Regions from separate parts of the Pseudomonas sp. MOIL14HWK12:I2 genome, predicted to be linked through region 2. Evidence: predicted binding sites of a transcription regulator. Region 2 holds the regulator's gene; each other region holds the start of a gene.
The links. The regulator FliA, encoded in region 2, starts transcription of late flagellar genes. The targets are predictions, from matches to a motif close to CTAAAGTTTNNNNNNNNNNNGCCGNTAA.

Region 1: PSK12I2_RS0121010 (methyl-accepting chemotaxis protein) is a predicted target of FliA. The motif match lies at 3,324-3,351, and genes of this name have one in related genera.
Region 3: PSK12I2_RS0119860 (methyl-accepting chemotaxis protein) is a predicted target of FliA. The motif match lies at 4,079-4,106, and genes of this name have one in related genera.

The regions. Positions count from the first base shown of each region.
Region 1 is NZ_KI783313.1:1,022,360-1,028,855, reverse strand. Features, by position in the region: gene PSK12I2_RS0121020 (cupin domain-containing protein) at 1-37, opposite strand, end outside; gene PSK12I2_RS0121015 (AEC family transporter) at 134-1,042, opposite strand; gene PSK12I2_RS0121010 (methyl-accepting chemotaxis protein) at 1,667-3,292, opposite strand; gene PSK12I2_RS0121005 (RidA family protein) at 3,623-4,015, shown strand; gene PSK12I2_RS0121000 (hypothetical protein) at 4,190-4,789, shown strand; gene PSK12I2_RS0120995 (hypothetical protein) at 5,014-5,412, shown strand; gene PSK12I2_RS0120990 (bifunctional diguanylate cyclase/phosphodiesterase) at 5,467-6,496, opposite strand, start outside.
Region 2 is NZ_AZOA01000009.1:173,831-180,326, reverse strand. Features, by position in the region: gene flhA (flagellar biosynthesis protein FlhA) at 1-1,289, shown strand, start outside; gene flhF (flagellar biosynthesis protein FlhF) at 1,300-2,628, shown strand; gene fleN (flagellar synthesis regulator FleN) at 2,721-3,551, shown strand; gene fliA (RNA polymerase sigma factor FliA) at 3,548-4,288, shown strand; gene PSK12I2_RS0107915 (chemotaxis response regulator CheY) at 4,376-4,750, shown strand; gene PSK12I2_RS0107910 (protein phosphatase CheZ) at 4,770-5,558, shown strand; gene PSK12I2_RS0107905 (chemotaxis protein CheA) at 5,585-6,496, shown strand, end outside.
Region 3 is NZ_KI783313.1:761,402-767,897, reverse strand. Features, by position in the region: gene PSK12I2_RS0119865 (methyl-accepting chemotaxis protein) at 1-1,525, opposite strand, end outside; gene PSK12I2_RS0119860 (methyl-accepting chemotaxis protein) at 2,039-4,000, opposite strand; gene PSK12I2_RS0119855 (cyd operon YbgE family protein) at 4,218-4,520, opposite strand; gene cydX (cytochrome bd-I oxidase subunit CydX) at 4,501-4,617, opposite strand; gene cydB (cytochrome d ubiquinol oxidase subunit II) at 4,641-5,780, opposite strand; gene PSK12I2_RS0119840 (cytochrome ubiquinol oxidase subunit I) at 5,791-6,496, opposite strand, start outside.

The sequences.
Region 1 (6,496 bases), on a different contig from region 2:
CGCTGCCGGTCCAGAGCCGTACACATCGAATAGCCATTTCCGTCTCCTGAAGCCTGGGTGAGTGATCGGAGTGGGCGGATTTGCCGGATGGCACAGGGCATCCGCCAGGCCCTGAATGCGGGTGCGCCGCCTGCTACAGGTGGGCGGCCAGCACGATACCCAACGCTATGCCCGGGATGGCCAGCAGGGTGCTGAACAACACGCTGCGCGCCGCGTCCTCGCTGTAGACGCCATGGGCCATGGCCAGGGTGGGCGCTGCCGTGGCGGCAGGCAGCACGCCGAGCAGGAACACCTGCTGGAGCAGCTCGCCCTGCAGGCCGACGGCTAGGCCCACAGCGAGCATCACCAGCGGTTGCAGCAGATTCTTCAGCCCCAGGTTGAGGACGATGTCGCGATCAAGGCTCGGCCGGATGCCAGACAGGATCAGGCCCAGGGTGAACAGGGCAACGCCGCCGGCTGCCCGGCCGATCTCGTCCGTCGCCGACACCAGCAGCTGCGGCAGCCGGATACCCAGCAGCGCGCAGGCGAGGCCCAGCAGGGGCAGCAGTACCAGGGGCTGACGCAGGGCCTTGCCGAGCGCCTGGCGCGCGCCGCCGCCGCTCAACAGCACCAGCGACAGCGGGAGCACCAGCAGGGTGTAGATCAGGTTGCCGACGATCACCGCCAGCACGGCGGAGGGGCCGACGGCAGCGATCAGGACGGGCGGCCCGCAGTAGGCCATATTGGGAAAGGACACCGTGATGGCGCGCATGGTCGCTTCGCGCCAAGTGTGCCCGCCCCGGTAACGACCGAGCAGCAGACCCAGCAGCCAGATCCCGATCAGGCCGGACGCCAGGGTTGCCACATAGGGCAGGTTGAGAATCTGCTCGGGACGGGTTTTGGCGGCGGCGAGCAGCAGCGCAATAGGCAGGGCGAAGGTGACCACGAAGGTGGCGAGAGGCTTGCTCGCCGTCTGTTGCAGGATGCCCCAGCGGCCGGCGCACCAGCCCAGGGCCGTGACGAAGATGATGGGGGCGAGTGCCTGAGAAATGGTTTCGATCATGGCCGCTGCCTCGCCGTCACGGAGATAGGAAGCGCATTGCCAGAGTGCCTTGGATCAGCAAATGAACGGCTTGACATCCGAAACTCCCAATTCCGCGTAAGGCTGTCGGTAGTGGAGGAGGGCAAGGCGGTGTAGGCACGCACGCAGGTAAGCGATACAACGGGCTCCGCTGCGTTTGAAAGGCTCTACAAAGACCCTCTGCCTTTTCTAGGATGGCAAAGGGACACATTCGTTTACAGGGATAAATGACCGTTCGTCTGAATTAGACCTTGGTCTAATTCCAATGCTAGGCGGATAGGTATTGCACCGTATGACGGCCAGGCCGGGACGACTTAGGGCGTTACGCAGGCCGTCTAGATGGCTCCGGGGTCCTTGACGCTGCGTTCCGCAGAGCTAGAGGTCCAGGAGTCAGGTTGGCGCGCTCTGCCGATCACGGCGACGCCGTCCTCTCACTCGAACGACGTCATCGTTACTCCGTCCTAGCGCTCGCTCGGTACGGCTCGGAGCCCGTCGAGTATCACCCGGATCGGGTCGTACTCGACGGGTCGCAACCCTGCGTCAGACTGCCGGCCGGTTGCCGACAGGACCCGGGAGGGGAGGTGGTATCTTGAGGTTCGGCGACATCTACACGCGGAATCGCCGAATCTGCCCATTCAGCTCAACCGCCAGTTCAGACAGCTGCTGGCTGGCGGCGCGGGTCTGTTCCGCGCCGGTCGCCGTCTGGACCGACAGATCGCGGATCCGTACCAGATTGCGGTCGACCTCGCGGGCCACCTGCGCCTGTTCTTCCGCGGCACTGGCGATCACCAGATTTCGCTCATCGATACCCGACACCGACTGGGCGATGGTCTCCAGGGCGCCACTGGCGGCCTGCGCTTGTTCGCGGGTCTGGCGCGCCTGGTCGGCACTGGTCAGCAAGGCATTCACGGTCTGGCCGGTGCCGTGCTGGATGCTGCCGATCATCTTCTCGATTTCGCGCGTGCTGTCCCCGGTACGCTGGGCCAGGCCCCGGACCTCATCCGCCACCACCGCGAAGCCGCGACCGGCATCGCCTGCCCGCGCGGCCTCGATGGCCGCATTGAGCGCCAGCAGGTTGGTCTGCTCGGCCACCGAGCGGATGACGTCGAGGACCTGGCTGATATTGCGGGTCTGTTCGGCCAGCTCGCGAGCGCGATCGCTGGCGCTCATCACGTTGTCGGTCAGGGTCTCGATCGCAACCAGGGTATTGCCCAGCTGCTGCTGGCCGTCACGCGCGCTGGCCGCGGCCTGGCGCGAATCGGTGGAGGTGGAGGTGGCGTTGCCGGCCACTTCCTCGACCGCCTGGCTCATCTCGGTCACCGCGGTGGCGGCCATCTCGATCTCGCTGTTCTGCTGCTGCAGGCGGTTGGCGCTCTCCTGCATGACGGCGGTCATTTCCTCGGCGGCGGAGGCCAGCTGGGTGGCCGACTGGCCCAGATGGCCCAGGGTGTCGCGCAGATTGGTCTGCATCTGCTGCATGGCCTGCAGCAGTTGGGCAGCCTCATCGTGACCACGGGCGTCCAGGGTCTGGGTCAGGTCGCCGCTGGCAATGACCCTGGCCGCGGCCACCGCGGTGGCTATGGGGTAGGTCAGGCTGACCGTCATGCGCCAGGCCAGCAGGAGGGTCAGGCCCAGCGCGAGGCCGATGGACAGCCAGGTGATCGTCTTGGAGTGGCTATAGGTGATGCCCGCGTCCTCGGTGGCCGCCTTGACGTCCTCCTGGTTCACCTTGCGCAGGGCCTCGGTACTCTCGTTCATCTTGGCGCCCAGTTGGGCCATGGCCGCCTGCACCAGGGCCCGACCTTCTTCCACCTTGCCGGCGGCGACCAGATCGGCCAATTGGTTGACGTTGTTGAGGTAGTCCCGGTGGACCTGGCGCAGGGTCTCGAAGGCCTGGCGCTCACGGTCGGAGCTGACCATGCCGGCATAGCGGCCGAAGGCGTCGGCGACCTCGCCACTGATGCTCTCGATCTTCTTGCGCGTGTTGGCGACGGTAGCGGCATCAGGTATGGCCAGCAGGCGCAGCACCTCGATGCGGGTCCGGGCCAGTTGCAGGGCCAGGTTATCGGCTTCCACGATCCCCGGGATGCTGCTCGTTTCGATCACCAGACTCTGGTCCCTGATCTGCGCCATCTGGGTGATGCCGAAAATACCCAGCCCGGCTACCAGCAAGGCGAGGAGGCCGAAGCACAGCAGGCTGCGGGTGGCGATGTTGAACGCGCGAAGGGTCATATCCATGTACCGGTTGAGGAGTGTGAGAAACGTAACGGCAATAATCACGCTAACTTGAGAGAAACCTGTCTAGGACGCTGGTTTTAGCTGATTTTGGCTTTTTAGGCTTGAGTCGGAGCGGCCGGTACGCGCGCCCCGCCGAAAGCGACAGTCGTCTGCGGGATGAGTGGCCCTGACCGTATTCGCCTCTCCTTGCGCGGTCGTCACCTCGGGCGGCTGGAGCGGGGCTTGAGCGAACAGGCGCTCTACATAGCCCAAGAAAAGGCTGGACTAGGCGGCGGAACGCCAAGGTTGTTAGCCTGAGCTTTCCGTGGCCGTGGGCGCGAAACAATGACAGACCGCCAGTTGATCATCCCTGACAGCATGAGCCGGCTCGTGGAGCGTGCGGGTTATGTCCCCGCCGTGAAGGTCGGCAAGACGCTCTATTGCGCAGGGCAGGTGGGCCGCACGCCGGACCTGGAGGTTATCGAGGACCCCGAGCAGCAATTCCGGGCGGCCTGGGAAAATCTTCGCACTGTACTGGCCGCGGGTGGCTGCACCTTCGAGGACGTGGTCGAGCTGACGACGTTCCACGTCGACCTGCCCAGGCACATGCCGGTGTTCAGGCGCGTGAAGGATGCGCTTTTTCCCAGGGGGACGTGCGCCTGGACCTGCATCGGCGTCGCCGAACTGGCCCATGCCGGACTCCTCGCGGAAATCAAGTGCATCGCCGTGCAGCGCTAGACCTGGCCGACTGCGGCCAAGCATCCCGGTTGCCTTTGTTCTTGCAGCACCTCACTCAGCACGGCAAGGCTGGTGAGGGCGTCGGAAGACCCCGCTGCTCGGCCTGCTGAGCGCGGTCTCCGCGAGCGGAGTTGCTGCGTCCTGGCTGCCTTGAAAGCGCAGCGGTCTCCTCGCGTGAGCGACCCTTCCTGTCGCGCGATCGGCATTGCCGGCAGAATGCCGGTTGCGGCATTCGACTGCGCGGCCCACGAGCGCGATTCTTCAACCGATTCAGGAAGCACTGAGATGCGGGCAGATGGCAGTGAAACGTCAACGAATTACCTCTTGCTGGGCTATGTCGATGCCGAGCTGTTGGCCCTGTACCAGGCCGGGATAGTGCCCACCCTCGAACTGGCGCGCACCCAGGCGGCGTTGACTGCTAAGGGTCAGGGCGAGGGGACAGCGGTAGCTCTATACGTCCAGCAGGACGCTGCGCCCGAGCCCGGGGACAAGCCGGGCCCGAGCGAGTCCGCTCGGCCGAATGAAGCGGGAGAACCTCAGCCCAATCCTTCGCTGGAAACCCTGGCCCGCCATTTCGCTGCAGGCCACGCGGACGCCTGCGAATGGCCGACCCCTGGCGGCTCCGAGCCACAGCTGGAGCTGCCTGACGACGGGGGAGACTACTCGGCACAGGAGCGGCTCGAAGCCATTCACCTGGCGCTGGCCGCGCTCGAGGCCGAAGAAGAAATCAGCGTTCCGCTGCTCAAGCAGGTACCGGCGAAGTCAGCACCCTGAGGTCCTCCTGAGGCGAGTTGTCGGTCTGTCGAAAGGCGCTCAGGCAGATTCGTACCCAGGCCGCCTCTGACTTGCCGGAACCAGGGCCGTTGGGCACTCATTGCGCACCCAGGGCTTGCTGCAGGAAAAGAGGTGGTGGCAATTAGCCATGCACGCGGTTAAGGTTAACAACCCTAACCTCAGTCTGTGTCATTCTAAGCGCCTTCTCCGCCGTTTCTTGCACTATGACCGCCTCACGAAGACCTCCTCGCGGTGCAGGCCGCACGGCCAAGCCCGATTCCCTCCGCGCTGCTCATGAGCAGATCACCCGCAACAGCGGCACCCTCGCCGATATCGCCAACCTGATCGAGATGGAAGGCAAGGCCAGGCCCGGGCGTGAGCAGCCTGCGCCCGCCACGCGCTCCCGTTCCGACGCCGGCAACCCGGCAGCGGCGTCCAAGGCCAAGGCGGCCGGGCAGACCGACCCTGACCACTTTCTGGTGCAGCCCGTGTTCGGGATACCGTTGGTGGCGCTGCTGGTCTGCGCCCTGATCCTGGGCGCCGCCGTGGGGGTGCCGCTCGGCGTGGTCACCTACGGGACCGCGCTCTACACGGCGGTCCTGGATAGCCTGGCGATCTTCTAAACGGGCCGGTGGCCGCTCTGCAGGCTGCCGTCATGGGCGGCCAGCGGCTGGGCCTCAGGCTTCCAGGGACGCCATCAGCTGCAATTGCTGACCGCTCGGCGCGGCCGCCGGCCTGCCCAGCAGATAGCCCTGGGCGAGCCGGACCCCCAGCTGCTGCAGCAGCGCCAGTTGTTCCGGGGTTTCCACGCCTTCGCAGAGCACCTCCAGCTTCATGGCCTTGCCCAGCAGCAACAGGGAGCTCAGCACCTCGCCGCGCTGTTCCTCATCCTGGATCGCCAGGATCCGCCGATCGATCTTGATCAACTGGAAGGGCAGTTCGAGGATGGGGCCCAGGCCGGCGAAGCCGCTGCCGAAGTCGTCCAGGGCCATGCGGATGCCCAGCAGCTGGAGGAGGGCGAAGGACTGGCGGGTCCGGGTATCTATGACCAGTTCCACCCCTTCGGTGACTTCCAGCACCAGACGATTCGGCGCCAGGCGCGAGAGTCTGAGGGCCGCGGACACCCGCTCGTGCAGCATGGGATCGGCGAATTGCAGCGGCGAGAGATTGATGGAGACGCTCAGGTGCGGGGGCCACTGACTGGCCGCGAGACAGGCCTCCTTCACCACCCATTCGCCCAAGGCGATGATGAAGTTGCCCTGTTCGGCCAGCGGGATGAACACCTCGGGCGAGACCAGGCCCAGGGTTGGGTGCTGCCAGCGCAGCAACGCCTCGTAACCCGTCACCTGCCTGGGCTCGACGCGGTAGATGGGCTGGTAGTGCAGCAGGAATTCGTTGCCCACCAGCCCCTTGCGGACATCTTCCGGCGTGAGCAGCTCGGCATGGTCCAGGGGCGCGCCGAGGATGGCATCGATGCCGCCCTCGAAGACCCGGTCACGACCATCGCGCTTGGCGCGGTAGAGGGCGCGATCCGCACAGTCGAGCAGGTCCTCCGCGGTGCTCAGGCCGGCAAGACCGCTGCGGGCGATGCCGATGCTGACGGTGACCTGGGTCTTGTCATCCTGGCGGCCCTGGTGCGGGATCCGCAGGTCGCGAACGCGTTGCAGGATGGTCTTGGCGACGTCCAGCGCGGCGGCCGGACCGATC
Region 2 (6,496 bases):
AGGTCAATCGTCAGATGTTCGCCTCGCCCAAGGCGCTGGCGGTCTCGGCTTTCATCATCATCGCCATGGGCCTGGTGCCTGGCATGCCGCACCTGCCGTTCCTCGGCCTGGGTGGCGCCGCCGCTGCCGGTGCCTGGCTGATCTACAAGCGTCAGCGCCAGGCCAAGCAGACCGCCGAGGTCGAAGCCAAGAAGCAGCAGGACCTGGCTCCCGTGCAGCGTCCGGCCGAGGCCAAGGAGCTGGGCTGGGACGACGTCACCCCGGTGGACATGGTCGGTCTGGAAGTCGGCTATCGGCTGATCCCCATGGTCGATCGCAACCAGGGTGGCCAACTCCTGGCGCGGATCAAGGGCGTGCGCAAGAAGCTGTCCCAGGACCTCGGTTTCCTCATGCCGTCGGTACACATCCGCGACAACCTGGACCTGCTGCCCAACGCCTATCGTCTGACTCTGATGGGCGTCAGCGTGGCCGAGGCCGAGATCTATCCCGACCGCGAACTGGCCATCAACCCCGGTCAGGTCTATGGCTCCCTCAACGGCGTCGCCGCCAAGGATCCGGCATTCGGTCTGGAGGCGGTCTGGATCGACGTCACCCAGCGCGACCAGGCCCAGTCCCTCGGCTACACCGTGGTCGATGCCAGCACCGTGGTCGCCACCCACCTCAACCAGGTGCTCTTCAAGCACGCCCACGAGCTGATCGGCCACGAGGAGGTCCAGCAACTGCTGCAGGTACTGGCCAAGAGTTCGCCCAAGCTGGCCGAGGAGCTGGTGCCCGGCATCGTCTCCCTGTCGACCCTGCTCAAGATCCTCCAGCAACTGCTGCAGGAGCAGGTCCCGGTCCGCGACATCCGTACCATCGCCGAAGCCATCGCCAACGTCGGTCCGCGGAGTCAAGATCCCGCCGCCATCGCCGGTGCCGTACGGGTCGCCTTGTCCCGCGCAATCGTCCAGAACATCGTTGGAATGGAGCCTGAGCTGCCTGTTATCACCCTTGAGCCAAGGTTGGAACAGATGTTGCTAAGTAGTATGCAGAAGGCCGGTCAAGGCGCCGAGGACGGCATGTTCCTCGAGCCTGGCATGGCTGAAAAACTGCAGCGTTCCCTCATCGAGGCAGCGCAGCGTCAGGAAATGATGGGTAAGCCAGTGGTGCTGCTGGTAGCCGGTGCGATCCGCGGGATGATGTCCCGCTTCGCGCGGATGGCGGCGCCGAACATGAGTGTACTGGCCTACCAGGAAATTCCGGACAACAAGCAGGTCACCATCGTCGCTACCGTTGGCCAGAATGGCTGAGGTCTAGATCATGCAAGTCAAACGTTTCTTCGCCGCCGATATGCGTCAAGCCATGAAGCTGGTACGCGACGAGCTGGGCCCGGATGCCGCCATCCTCAGCAACCGCCGGGTCGCCGGTGGTGTCGAGCTGACCGCGGCGCTGGACTACCAGGCTCCGGCACCGGCCGCGCCCAACGCGGAGCTGCAGGCGGAGTTGCGCAAGACCCATGCGAAGATCGCCCAGGCCCATGCCGACCTCAGCATCCGCGCGCCGGGCGTGCCCTCGGCCGCACCCAAGGACAAGCAGCTGCTCGGCGCCATCAGCGCCGCCGACAGCCGCCGCGAGCCGGTGATCGCCCCGCCGCGTGCGCCCCAGCCGGCCGCTGCCGCCCCTGCCGCCAGCGCCGCGCCGGAAGACCGTCGCGCCCTGGAAGCCATGCGCAGCGAACTCAGCGGTCTGCGTGAACTGCTGGAAGTCCAGCTCGGCTCCATGGCCTGGACCCAGGTGCAGTCCACCCGTCCGCAGCAGGCCGGCCTCTGGCGTCGTCTGCAGCGCATGGGTCTGCCGGCCGATCTGGCCCGCCACCTGCTCGACAGCGTCGCCAAGATCCAGGACCCGCGCCATGCCTGGCGCATGCTGCTGGCCAACTTCGCCCAGCTGGCCAAGACCACCGATGCCAAGATTCTGGAGGAGGGTGGTGTCGTCGCCTTCGTCGGTCCGGCCGGCATGGGCAAGACCACCACCCTGGCCAAGCTCGCCGCCAGCTACGTGCTCAAGTACGGTCCCCAGAGTCTGGCGCTGGTCAGCATGGACAGCTTCCGCATCGGTGCCCAGGAGCAGATCAAGACCCTTGGCCGCATCCTCGACGTGCCGGTGACCCTGGTCGACCCGGGCCAGTCCCTGGCCCAGGCGCTGGCACCCCTGGCACGCAAGCGCCTGGTGCTGATCGACACCGCGGGCATGCCCGCCAATGATCCGGCGCTCAAGGTGCAGCTCGAAGCCCTGGCCAACCGCCAGCTGAAAATTCGCAACTATCTGGTATTGGGTGTCACCAGCCAGAGCCAGGTGCTCAAGGCGGCCTACCACAGCTATCGGCGCTGCGGCCTGAGCGGCTGCGTGCTGACCAAGCTGGACGAAGCCGCCAGTCTCGGCGAGGCCCTGGGTCTGGCCATCAGCCAGCGCCTGCCGGTGGCCTACATTGCCGACGGCCCGCGCATCCCGGACGACCTGCATCCGGCCCGCAGCCACCAGCTGGTGAGCCGCGCGGTGAGCCTGCAGGCCCCCGAGGAACCGAGCGAAGAAACCATGGCGGGCATGCTTGCCGGCCTGTATCAGAGCAATGCCCGCCGCGCCGGTTAGCGCAGACGAACGGTAGTGGTGCATCGCATGCCTGGGCACGCCAAATGCACTTGGTCTAAAGTGTGACGGATTTCAATCAAAGGTATCAGGCAATGGGTAGCATGCATCCCGTCCAAGTCATAGCGGTCACGGGCGGTAAAGGCGGTGTCGGCAAGACCAACGTGTCGGTCAACCTGGCCTTGGCCCTGGCCGATATCGGGCGGCGCGTCATGCTGCTCGACGCCGACCTGGGCCTTGCCAACATCGACGTTCTGCTCGGCCTGTCGCCCAAGCGCACCCTGGCCGACGTCATCTCCGGCGAGTGCGAGCTGCGCGACGTGCTGCTGCACGGCCCGGGCGGCATCCGCATCGTCCCGGCGGCCTCGGGCACCCAGGCGATGGTCAATCTGACGCCGGCCCAGCACGCCGGTCTGATCCAGGCCTTCAGCGACATCAGCGAAAACCTCGACGTGCTCATCGTCGATACCGCGGCCGGCATCGGCGACCAGGTGGTCAGCTTCGTTCGCGCCGCCCAGGAAGTCCTGGTGGTGGTGTGCGACGAGCCCACCTCCATCACCGATGCCTACGCCCTGATCAAGCTGCTCAATCGCGACCATGGCGTCACCCGTTTCCGGGTCCTGGCGAACATGGCGCTGACGCCCCAGGAAGGTCGCAATCTCTTTGCTAAGCTGACCAAGGTGACCGACAGATTCCTGGATGTCGCCCTCCAGTATGTGGGCGCCATTCCGTTCGACGAGGCGGTGCGCAAAGCCGTGCAGAAACAGCGCCCCGTGTTCGAAGCCTTTCCGCGTGCCAAGGCCTCGCTGGCCTTTCGTGCGGTAGCTCAGAAAGTCGATGGCTGGCCGTTGCCCGCCAATCCGCGCGGCCATCTCGAGTTCTTTGTCGAGCGCCTTGTGCAACCAGCCATCGGTACCCACGCATGACAGCATCCAGCGGGCTTCGCATGTACAGCAAAACCTCGGAACGTACCCAGCAGGAGCAACTCATCAACCGCTATGCGCCGTTGGTGAAACGCATCGCCTACCACCTCCTGGCGCGATTGCCTGCCAGTGTGCAGGTCGAGGACCTGATGCAGGCCGGCATGATCGGCCTGCTGGAGGCCTCGCGCAAATATGACGCCGGCAAGGGTGCCAGCTTCGAGACCTACGCCGGCATCCGCATCCGCGGCGCCATGCTCGACGAGGTCCGCAAGGGCGATTGGGCACCACGCTCGGTGCACCGCAACACGCGCATGGTCACCGACGCCATTCGCGCGGTGGAAGCGCGCACCGGTCGCGACGCTAAAGATTCCGAAGTCGCGGCCGAACTTAAATTGAGTCTGGATGAGTACTACGGCATCCTTGGCGACACCATGGGGAGTCGCCTGTTCAGTTTCGACGACCTCATGGAGGGTGGTGAGCATGGGCTCGAGGAGAGCGGTTCGCATGAACTCGAACCCGGTCGCGGTCTGGAGGACGAGCGCTTCCGCAAGGCCCTGGCCGACGCCATCGCCAATCTTCCGGAGCGTGAACGTCTGGTGCTCTCGCTGTATTACGACGAGGAACTCAACCTCAAGGAAATCGGCGAGGTGCTGGGCGTGAGCGAGTCACGCGTCTGCCAACTTCACAGTCAATGCGCGGCACGCCTGCGGGCGCGGCTGGCGGAATGGCGTTCGCGTTAACCGGCTGGTACTCAGGCTACTACGATTGCTTAGACGCGCCTTGCGGCGTGTGTGCGGATTAGGACGGAGGTCGACTTGGACAAGAACATGAAAATCCTCATCGTGGACGATTTTTCCACGATGAGACGCATCATCAAGAATTTGCTGCGCGATCTGGGATTCACCAACACCGCCGAAGCGGACGACGGCAACACCGCGCTGCCGATGTTGCAGAGCGGCAACTTCGATTTTCTCGTCACCGACTGGAACATGCCCGGCATGACCGGCATCGACCTGCTGCGCCAGGTGCGCGCCGATGCGCGCCTGAAGACCCTGCCAGTGCTGATGGTGACCGCCGAAGCCAAGCGCGAGCAGATCATCGAAGCCGCTCAGGCCGGCGTGAACGGCTATGTGGTCAAGCCTTTCACCGCCCAGGTGCTGAAAGAAAAGATCGACAAGATCTTCGAGCGGGTGAACGGCTGAAGAAAGCCGCGGGGACGTTATGGATCAGCTTGGCTCCAACAGCTTCAGCGACTTCGAGTCGAATCTCAAACAGCACGCCCAAGAGCTGGTGAAATGCCTGGAAAGCGGCGATTTCACCCAGGCCGTGCACGTCATCAATGAACTCAACCAGTTGCGCGATCGGGGTCTCTACCAGGAAGTCGGCAAGCTGACCCGCGAGTTGCACAACGCCATCGTCAACTTCGAGATCGATCCGCGCGGCATGGCCGGCGAAGAGGTCTCCCAGATCAGCGATGCCACCGATCGTCTCTCCTACGTGGTGAAGATGACCGAGAACGCCGCCAACCGGACCATGGATCTGGTGGAGGAGAGCGCCCCGCTGGTAGGCAACTTCGGCGACGAAGCCCGGGCCGTGCATGCCGACTGGAAGAAGTTCATGCGCCGGGAAATGGGCGCGGACGAATTCCGCGAGCTGGCCAAGCGCGTCGACGCCTTCCTCAGTCACAGCGAGAGCAGCGCCGAGCAATTGTCGGCCAAGCTCAACGACATCCTCCTGGCGCAGGACTACCAGGACCTTACCGGTCAGGTGATCAAGCGCGTGGTCAATCTCGTCGGGCAGATCGAGAAAGACCTCGTCAAGCTGGTGATGATGGCCAGCCAGGTCGATCGCTATACCGGCTTCAGTCACGATCACACCGCGCTGATCGAACAGAATCGAAAAGAAAAGACGATGAAGGGTGAAGGTCCGCAGATTCATGCCGATAAGCGTGAAGACGTCGTGGCCGCTCAGGTCGACGTCGACGATCTTCTATCCAGTCTGGGCTTTTGACCCAGACCCTCTTGGGGAGTGCAGGAATGAGCTTCGACGCCGATGAAGAGATCCTCCAGGATTTCCTGGTAGAGGCCGGCGAGATTCTCGAACAGTTGTCCGAACAATTGGTCGAGCTGGAAAGCCGCCCGGATGACATGGATCTGCTGAACGCCATTTTCCGTGGCTTCCATACCGTAAAGGGCGGTGCCGGTTTCCTGCAGCTCCATACCCTGGTCGAGTGCTGCCATATCGCGGAAAACGTTTTCGACATCCTGCGCAAGGGCGAACGCCGCGTGGATGCCGAGCTGATGGATGTGGTGCTGCAGGCACTGGATTCCGTCAACGAGATGTTCGGTCAGGTCCGTGAACGCGAAGAGCCGACCCCGGCCTCGCCCGAATTGCTGGCGGCCCTGGCCCGCCTGGCCGAGCCCGCCGGCAGTGCGCCGGCGCCGGCTGCGGTTGCGCCCGTGGCTGCCGCTCCGGCAGTGGTCGCGGAACCGGCTCCGGTCGCCGCTGCGGCGGCCGAGCCGGAATTGAGCGATGCCGATTTCCAGAATCTGCTCGATGCCCTGGGCAGCGAGCCGAGCGCGGCAGCGGAAACGCCGGCAGCCGCCGGTGGCGACGACATCACCGATGACGAATTCGAAGCCCTGCTCGACCAGCTGCATGGCAAGGGCAAGTTCCAGGAGGCGCCGGCCGCCGCGCCAGTTGCCGCTGCGGCCCCTGCCGCGGCCGCGCCCGGTGGCGACGACATCACCGACGATGAATTCGAGGCCCTGCTCGACGAATTGCACGGCAAGGGCAAGTTCGTCGCCAGCGAAGCCGCGGCACCCGTCGCTGCAGCCCCGGCCGCAGCGGCTCCGGCAGCCGCAGCGAGCGGTGACGAGATCACCGACGACGAATTCGAATCCCTGCTCGACGAATTGCATGGCAAGGGCAAGTTCAGTGGTCCCGCG
Region 3 (6,496 bases), on a different contig from region 2:
GCGCCGCCTCGATGGCCGCATTCAGCGCCAGCAGATTGGTCTGCCCGGCAATGCCATTGATCACGTCCAGCACGAGGGAGATGGCGTCGCTCTCCTGCTTGAGTTCGGTGATGATCTGCGCGGTGCGCTCGGCCTGCACCGACAGTCCCTGCACCAGGCCGATGGTGGCCTGCAATTCGTGGCGACCCTGGCGGGTGCTGGCCTCCACCTGTCGCGAGCCCTCGGCGGCTTCGCTGGTGCTACGGGCGACATCCTTGACCGTGGCGCTCATCTCGGCGATGGCGGTGGCCATCTGATCGGTGCCCAGGCGTTGCTGGGTCACGTTTTCGCTGGTCTGGATGGCGACCGCCGAGGCTTCTTCGGCGGCGGTGGCGACCTGCTGGGTGGCCGCGCCGATCTCCTGGATGACCTGGCCGAGTTCCTGGCTCATCAGATTGAGGTTGCCGGTGATGGTGCCGAATTCGTCCCGGCCCTGGTAGACGCAACGGGCGCTGAGGTCGCGGGTCGCCAGGCGGTTGAGGGTGCCGTTGACCTGTTCGACCGCCTGCTTGATGTTGCGGATGACCAGCCACGCCAGCACCGAAACGGCCACCAGCAGCACCAGCATCAGGCCGAGGGTGGTCCAGAGATCGCGGCTGGCGCCGGCGCGTAGCTGTTCGGTGGTGGCGATGATGCTGGCGCCCAGCTCCGTTTCCAGGGTGCCCAGCTGATCGATGCGCTGGGTGGCCAGGTCGAACCAGGTGTCCGGCTGCACATTCAGCGGTCTACCCGGCGTCGTGTAGAGCGCGCGCCGCTGCAACTGCGCCAGCTCCAGGGCACCGGGCTGCTTGAGGAGGTTCTCGAATCGCTGGACGACCTCGGGCGCGGACCTCTGCCTGAAGGCGTCGGCGTAGGCGGTGAATTCGCCGAGATTGCGTGCGATCTGCACCAGTAGCGGCAATTCCAGCCGATTCCTGCTGAAGGCTATCCCCAGCAGCGCGCGCTCGCGGCCGGCTCTTTCCTTCATCTCGACGAACAGATTCAGGGCATTCAGGGCGCGCTTGATCGCCGGATCCTCGACTTCGGCTTCGAGCTTGCTGTTGTAGCCGATCAATGCCTGGATCATCTCGGTATAGGCGGCACTGGATTGGGTACCGCTGATCGTCAGGCCGTCCACGGTGGTGCGCACCCCGGGCAGGCCGTCGAGGAGCTTCAGCACGGGTTGCAGGGCGGTATCGTCGCTGGCCACCCGGGCGCGCAAGGCGCCTTGGGCCTGGTCGCTGTCCTGGCGATAGGTTCGCAGGTCGTCACGCACGGCCGTGCCGCCACTGCTGAGAAAGGCGCCGCTGGCGCCCCGTTCGCGTTGCAGGTAGGTGATCAGGGTGCTGACGTCTTGCGCCGTGGCGCTGGCGGTCACGGTGTGATCGAGATTCTCCAGCGTCTGGTAGCGCTCCTTGAGGAAGAGACCGCAAATCAGCAGAAAGCCGGTCAGGGGCAGGAGCAGGATCAGCAGCAGCTTGGTACTCAGGGCGGCGTTCTTCAGCATCGGTCAGTCCTTCTATAGATGACCCTCGCGCTTGCTGGGACGCGAGGGATCGGTTCCATGAGAGGTCACCGCGCAGGCATCGCCGGAAAGGATTCCGCTGCGCAAAGCCTGACTGTTGCTTGCGGAAATACCCGGGTAGCGGATGCGCGCGCATGACCGGCTGTAATGTCTGCAAGTAGCGTGCTAGAGCGGTTCGTGGGTGTTGCTTGCCGATTCCCTGCTTCGTCTGGAACCGCGGAGTCGCCACCGAGGCTGAAGGGCAATGGCGGCAAAGGCCTGCGGTGGAAGGATCAAGCCGGGGCAGACGGTAGAACTCGGTACAGAGCACTGACTTCCGGGTTGGGGGCAGGCTGGGCAGTGCCGAAGGGCGACCAAGCCCAACGACAGGGCAACGCGGGGAGGCGCGGAGGCGGGAGAGGATAGCGGGCGCGGGAAGAGCGAACTTGCAGCGGATGGCCAGAGAGGGGGACCTGGAGCTGTCCTCCTCGCTGGCCATCGAGTGCCTGGGTGGGGTCAGGCCACCCGGAAGCGGCCGACCAGCGCCTGCTGCTGTTCGGCGAGGCGCGCCAGTTCGCGACTGGTGACCGCGGTCTGCTCGGCACCGGCGCTGACCTGGATCACCAGGTCGTTGATGTCGTTGACGTTGCGACTGATCTCTTCGGCGACCTGGCTCTGCTGTTCGGCGGCCGAGGCGACCTGGATGGTGCGGTCGTTGATCAGGGTCACGCCCTCGGCGATCTCGCCCAGCAGCTCGCCGGCGCGAACCACATTGCTGGCGCCGGTCTGCACCTGGCTCAGGGTTTCCTGCATGGCCTGGGTGGCGCGGTCGGAGCCGGTCTGCAGATTATTGATCATCTGCTGGATGCTGCCGGTGGATTGCTGGGTCTTTTGCGCCAGGGAGCGAACCTCGTCGGCCACCACGGCGAAGCCACGCCCGGCCTCACCGGCGCGAGCGGCTTCGATGGCGGCGTTGAGAGCCAGCAGATTGGTCTGTTCGGCGATGCCGCGGATCACGTCCAGCACCGAGGAGATGGCATCGCTCTCGTGCTTGAGTTCGGCGATGATGTCCGAGGTCCGTTCGGCCTGCACCGACAGCCCCTGCACCAGGCCGATGGTGGCCTGCAATTCGCGACGACCCTGGCTGGTGTTGCCCTCGACCTGGCGCGAGCCCTCGGCGGCTTCGGTGGTGCTGCGGGCGACGTCCTTGACCGTCGCGCTCATCTCGGCGATGGCGGTGGCCACCTGATCGGTGCCCAGGCGCTGCTGGGCGACGTTCTGGCTGGTCTGGATGGCGACCGCCGAAGCCTCCTCGGCAGCGGTGGCGACCTGGACGGTGGCCGCGCCGATCTCCTGGATCACCTGGCCTAGCTCCTGGCTCATCTGGTTGAGGTTGCCGGTGATGGTGCCGAACTCGTCCTTGCCCTGATAGGCGCAACGGGCGGTGAGGTCACGGGTGGCCAGGCGGGTGAGGGTGCCATTGACCTGTTCGACCGCCTGCTTGATGTTGCGGATGATCACCCAGGCCAGCGCCGAGACGGCCACCAGCACCAGCAGTACCAGGCCCAGGGTGATCCAGAGGTCGCGACTGGCATTGGCGCGGGCCTGCTCGGCCTGGGCGCCGACGCTGGCGCCGAGGTCCGCCTCCACCTTGCCCATCAGGTCGATGCGCTGGGTGGCCAGGTTGAACCAGTCCTCCGGCTTGACGCCCAGGGCGTCGCCAAGGGGAACGGTAAAGGCCAGTTGCTGCAGGCGGCTGACTTCCTGGGCGCTGGGTTGCTTGAAGGTGTCGTCGAGCTGGCGGATGAACTCGGGCGTGGCCTTGCGCTGGAAGGCGTCGGCATAGGCAGAGAATTCGCCCAGGTTGCGGGCGAAGCGCGACAGCAGGCTGGCGTCGAAGCGATTCTGGTTGAAGGCCAGACCCAGGAGCACCCGCTCGCGACCGGCGCGTTCCTTCATCTCGACGAACAGATTGAGGGCGCCCAGGGCGCGCAGGATGGCCGGATCGTCGACCCCGGCTTCCAGCGAATGGGTATAGCCGATCAGCGTCTTGATCAGGTCGGTGTAGGCCGCACCGGACTGGGTGCTGTTGAGCGCCAGGCCGTCGACCTTGGTGCGCAGCTCCGGCAGACCGTCCAGGGCACGCAGCAGGGCCTGGATGTTTGCATCGCTACCGCTGGCGAGGGTCTTGAGTTCGCCATGGGCGTTGTCGCTGTCCTGGCGGAAGGTCTTCAGCTTGTCCTGCATCGACTTGCCGCCGCTGCCGAGAAAGACGCCGCTGGCGCCGCGTTCGCGTTGCAGGCTGGTGATCACGGCGCTGATGCGTTGCGCCGTGGCACTGGCGGTGACCGTGTGCTCCATGTCCTTGAAGGTTTCGTAGCGGTCGGCGGTGTAGAGGCCGGAGATCACCAGGAAGCCAGCCAGCGGCAGCAGCAGGATCAGCAGGAGCTTGGTACTTAGGGGGGCATTCCTGAGCATGGTGGACTTCTCTGAGGCGGTCAGCAGGGGCGCCGGCGGCAAAGCGATCAGCCGTCGTGGGCGAGGTCGATTGCGGTTATGTCGGCACCCCGGGACGAACCTTTATAGTCAGGTTAATCAGTGGTGCGAGTGAGGGTGCGCCAGGCTGTATGTCAGGCGGTACGCCGGGTGGTGCGTGCTGCGCCCGGGGAGGCCGGGCGCTAGGGTCGGACATCGATCAGCCCAGCTGCGCCCTGAAGAGCAGGGCGTAGCCGAGCACCAGCAGCGGCCAGCCCACCGCCGGCCCGAACACCAAGCGCCAGAGCCACAGGCGCGGCACGAAGCCGACGCCGTGGACCAGTCCGGCGGACACGCCCAGCATCACCGCCATCAGCAGCGGATGGCTGTAGTGGCCGCTGGCGTCGAGCATCAGCCCGGGGTGGATCAGCAGCAGCAGGGCCAGGGGCGCCGCCAGCAGCAGGGACAGCGTCCGCCCCAGCGGGTGGACGCGGGGCAGGGCTTCAGCATTCGGCGTCGTCATGGACGTCCAGCTCCCGGGTGCTTTCCAGCCAGAGGGCGTTGATGATGCCGAAGCTCGCGGCGAGCAGGACACCGAGGATCCAGGTGAAGTACCACATGGCGTGTCTCCTTGAGAGGCTGATCAGTAGAGGCCGTGGGGGTTGGCGTCGATGAAGCGGTCATCGACCTTGCCCCACATGCGGACGTAGCTCCACAGGGTGTAGGCGAGGATGAGCGGCACGAAGAGGGCCGCGGCGACGAACATGATGCCCAGCGTCTTGTGGCTGGAGACGGCGTCCCAGACGGTCAGGCTGGAGGCCGGATCCAGGCTCGACGGCAGCACGAAGGGAAACAGCGCGCAGCCGGCGGTGGCGAGGGTGCCGACGATGGCCAGGGCCGTGCCGGTAAAGGCCAGACCGGCCTGGCGCCAGCTGCTGCCCAGCAGCGCGAGGACGCTGCCGAGTACAGCCACGACCGGGGCGATCAGGGTCAGCGGTTGGGCATGGTAGTTGGCCAGCCAGCCCGGGTTGCCGGCTGCCACCACCTTGTGCAGCGGATTCAGGGCGGTGCCCGGATCGCCCTGGCTGATCAGCACGTAGCCGTCGATGCCATGGGCCAGCCAGACGCCGGCGAGGCCGAAGGTGGCGAGATGCAGCAGGGCGCACAGGCCGGTGGCGCGGCGGGCGCGCTCGCCCAGGGCCTGGTGGGTGCGCAGCATCAGCCAGCTGCCGCCATGGGCGCAGAGCATGGCCAGGCTGACCCCGCCGCAGAGCAGCGCGAAGGGGTTGAGCAGGGCGAAGAAGCTGCCGCTGTAGGTGGATCTGAGGGTGTCGTCGAGCTGGAAGGGCACGCCCTGGAAGAGATTGCCGAAGGCCACGCCGAACACCAGCGCCGGAACCAGGCTGCCGGTGAACAGGCCCCAGTCCCAGGCGCTGCGCCAGCGGGTGTTGTCCAGTTTGCTGCGGTAGTCGAAGCCCACCGGGCGCAGGAACAGGGCGAAGAGCACCAGCAGCAGCGCCCAGTAGAGTCCGGAGAAGGCGGTGGCATAGACCATCGGCCAGGCAGCGAAGAGGGCGCCGCCGGCGGTGATGAACCACACCTGGTTGCCGTCCCAGTGCGGGGCGATGCTGTTGATGGCGGCGCGGCGTTCCTTGTCGGTCTTGCCGATCAGGGGCATGAGGATCATGGCCCCCATGTCGAATCCGTCGGTGAGGGCGAAGCCGATCAGCAGCACGCCGATCAGCACCCACCAGATGAGCTTGAGGACTTCATAGTCGAACATGGCGGTCTCCTCAGACGTTGGCCGGGGCAGCGGGCTTGGCCACCGCGGCCTGGCGCAGGGCGTCGCCGACCTGGGCGGCGCGTTCATGGAAGTAGCGGCCGGTATGCAGGCTGCTCGGGCCGAGGCGGGCGAAGCGGATCATCAGGTACAGCTCCACGATCAGCAGCAGGGTGTAGAAGGTGACCAGGGCGCCGATGGAACCCCAGAGGTCGGCTGGGGCCAGGGTCGAGGCCGACAGGTGGGTGGGCAGCACCTCGCTGATGGTCCAGGGCTGGCGACCATGCTCGGCGACCCACCAGCCGGTCTGGGTGGCGATCCAGGGCAGGGGCAGGCTGAACAGCGCCCACTTCAGCAGCCAGGGTTTCCTGAGTTCGTTGCGCCGGGTCGAGGCCCAGAAGGCGCAGAGGAACAGGGCCAGCATCAGCACGCCGCTGGCGACCATGATGCGGAAGGTCCAGAACACGCTCGCCACGTTGGGGATGGTGTCCAGGGCGGCCTTGCGCACCTGCTCGTCGGAGGCGGCAGGCAGATCCTTGGTGTATTTCTTGAGCAGCAGGCCATAGCCCAGGTCATGCTTGCGGGCATCGAAGGCGGCGCGGGTAGCGGCGGAGTCGTCGCCGGCGCGCAGGCGCTCCAGCAGGGCATAGGCCTGGGCGCCGCTGCGGATGCGTTCTTCGTAGTGCTTGACCAGATCCTTGATGCCGGTGACCTGCTCG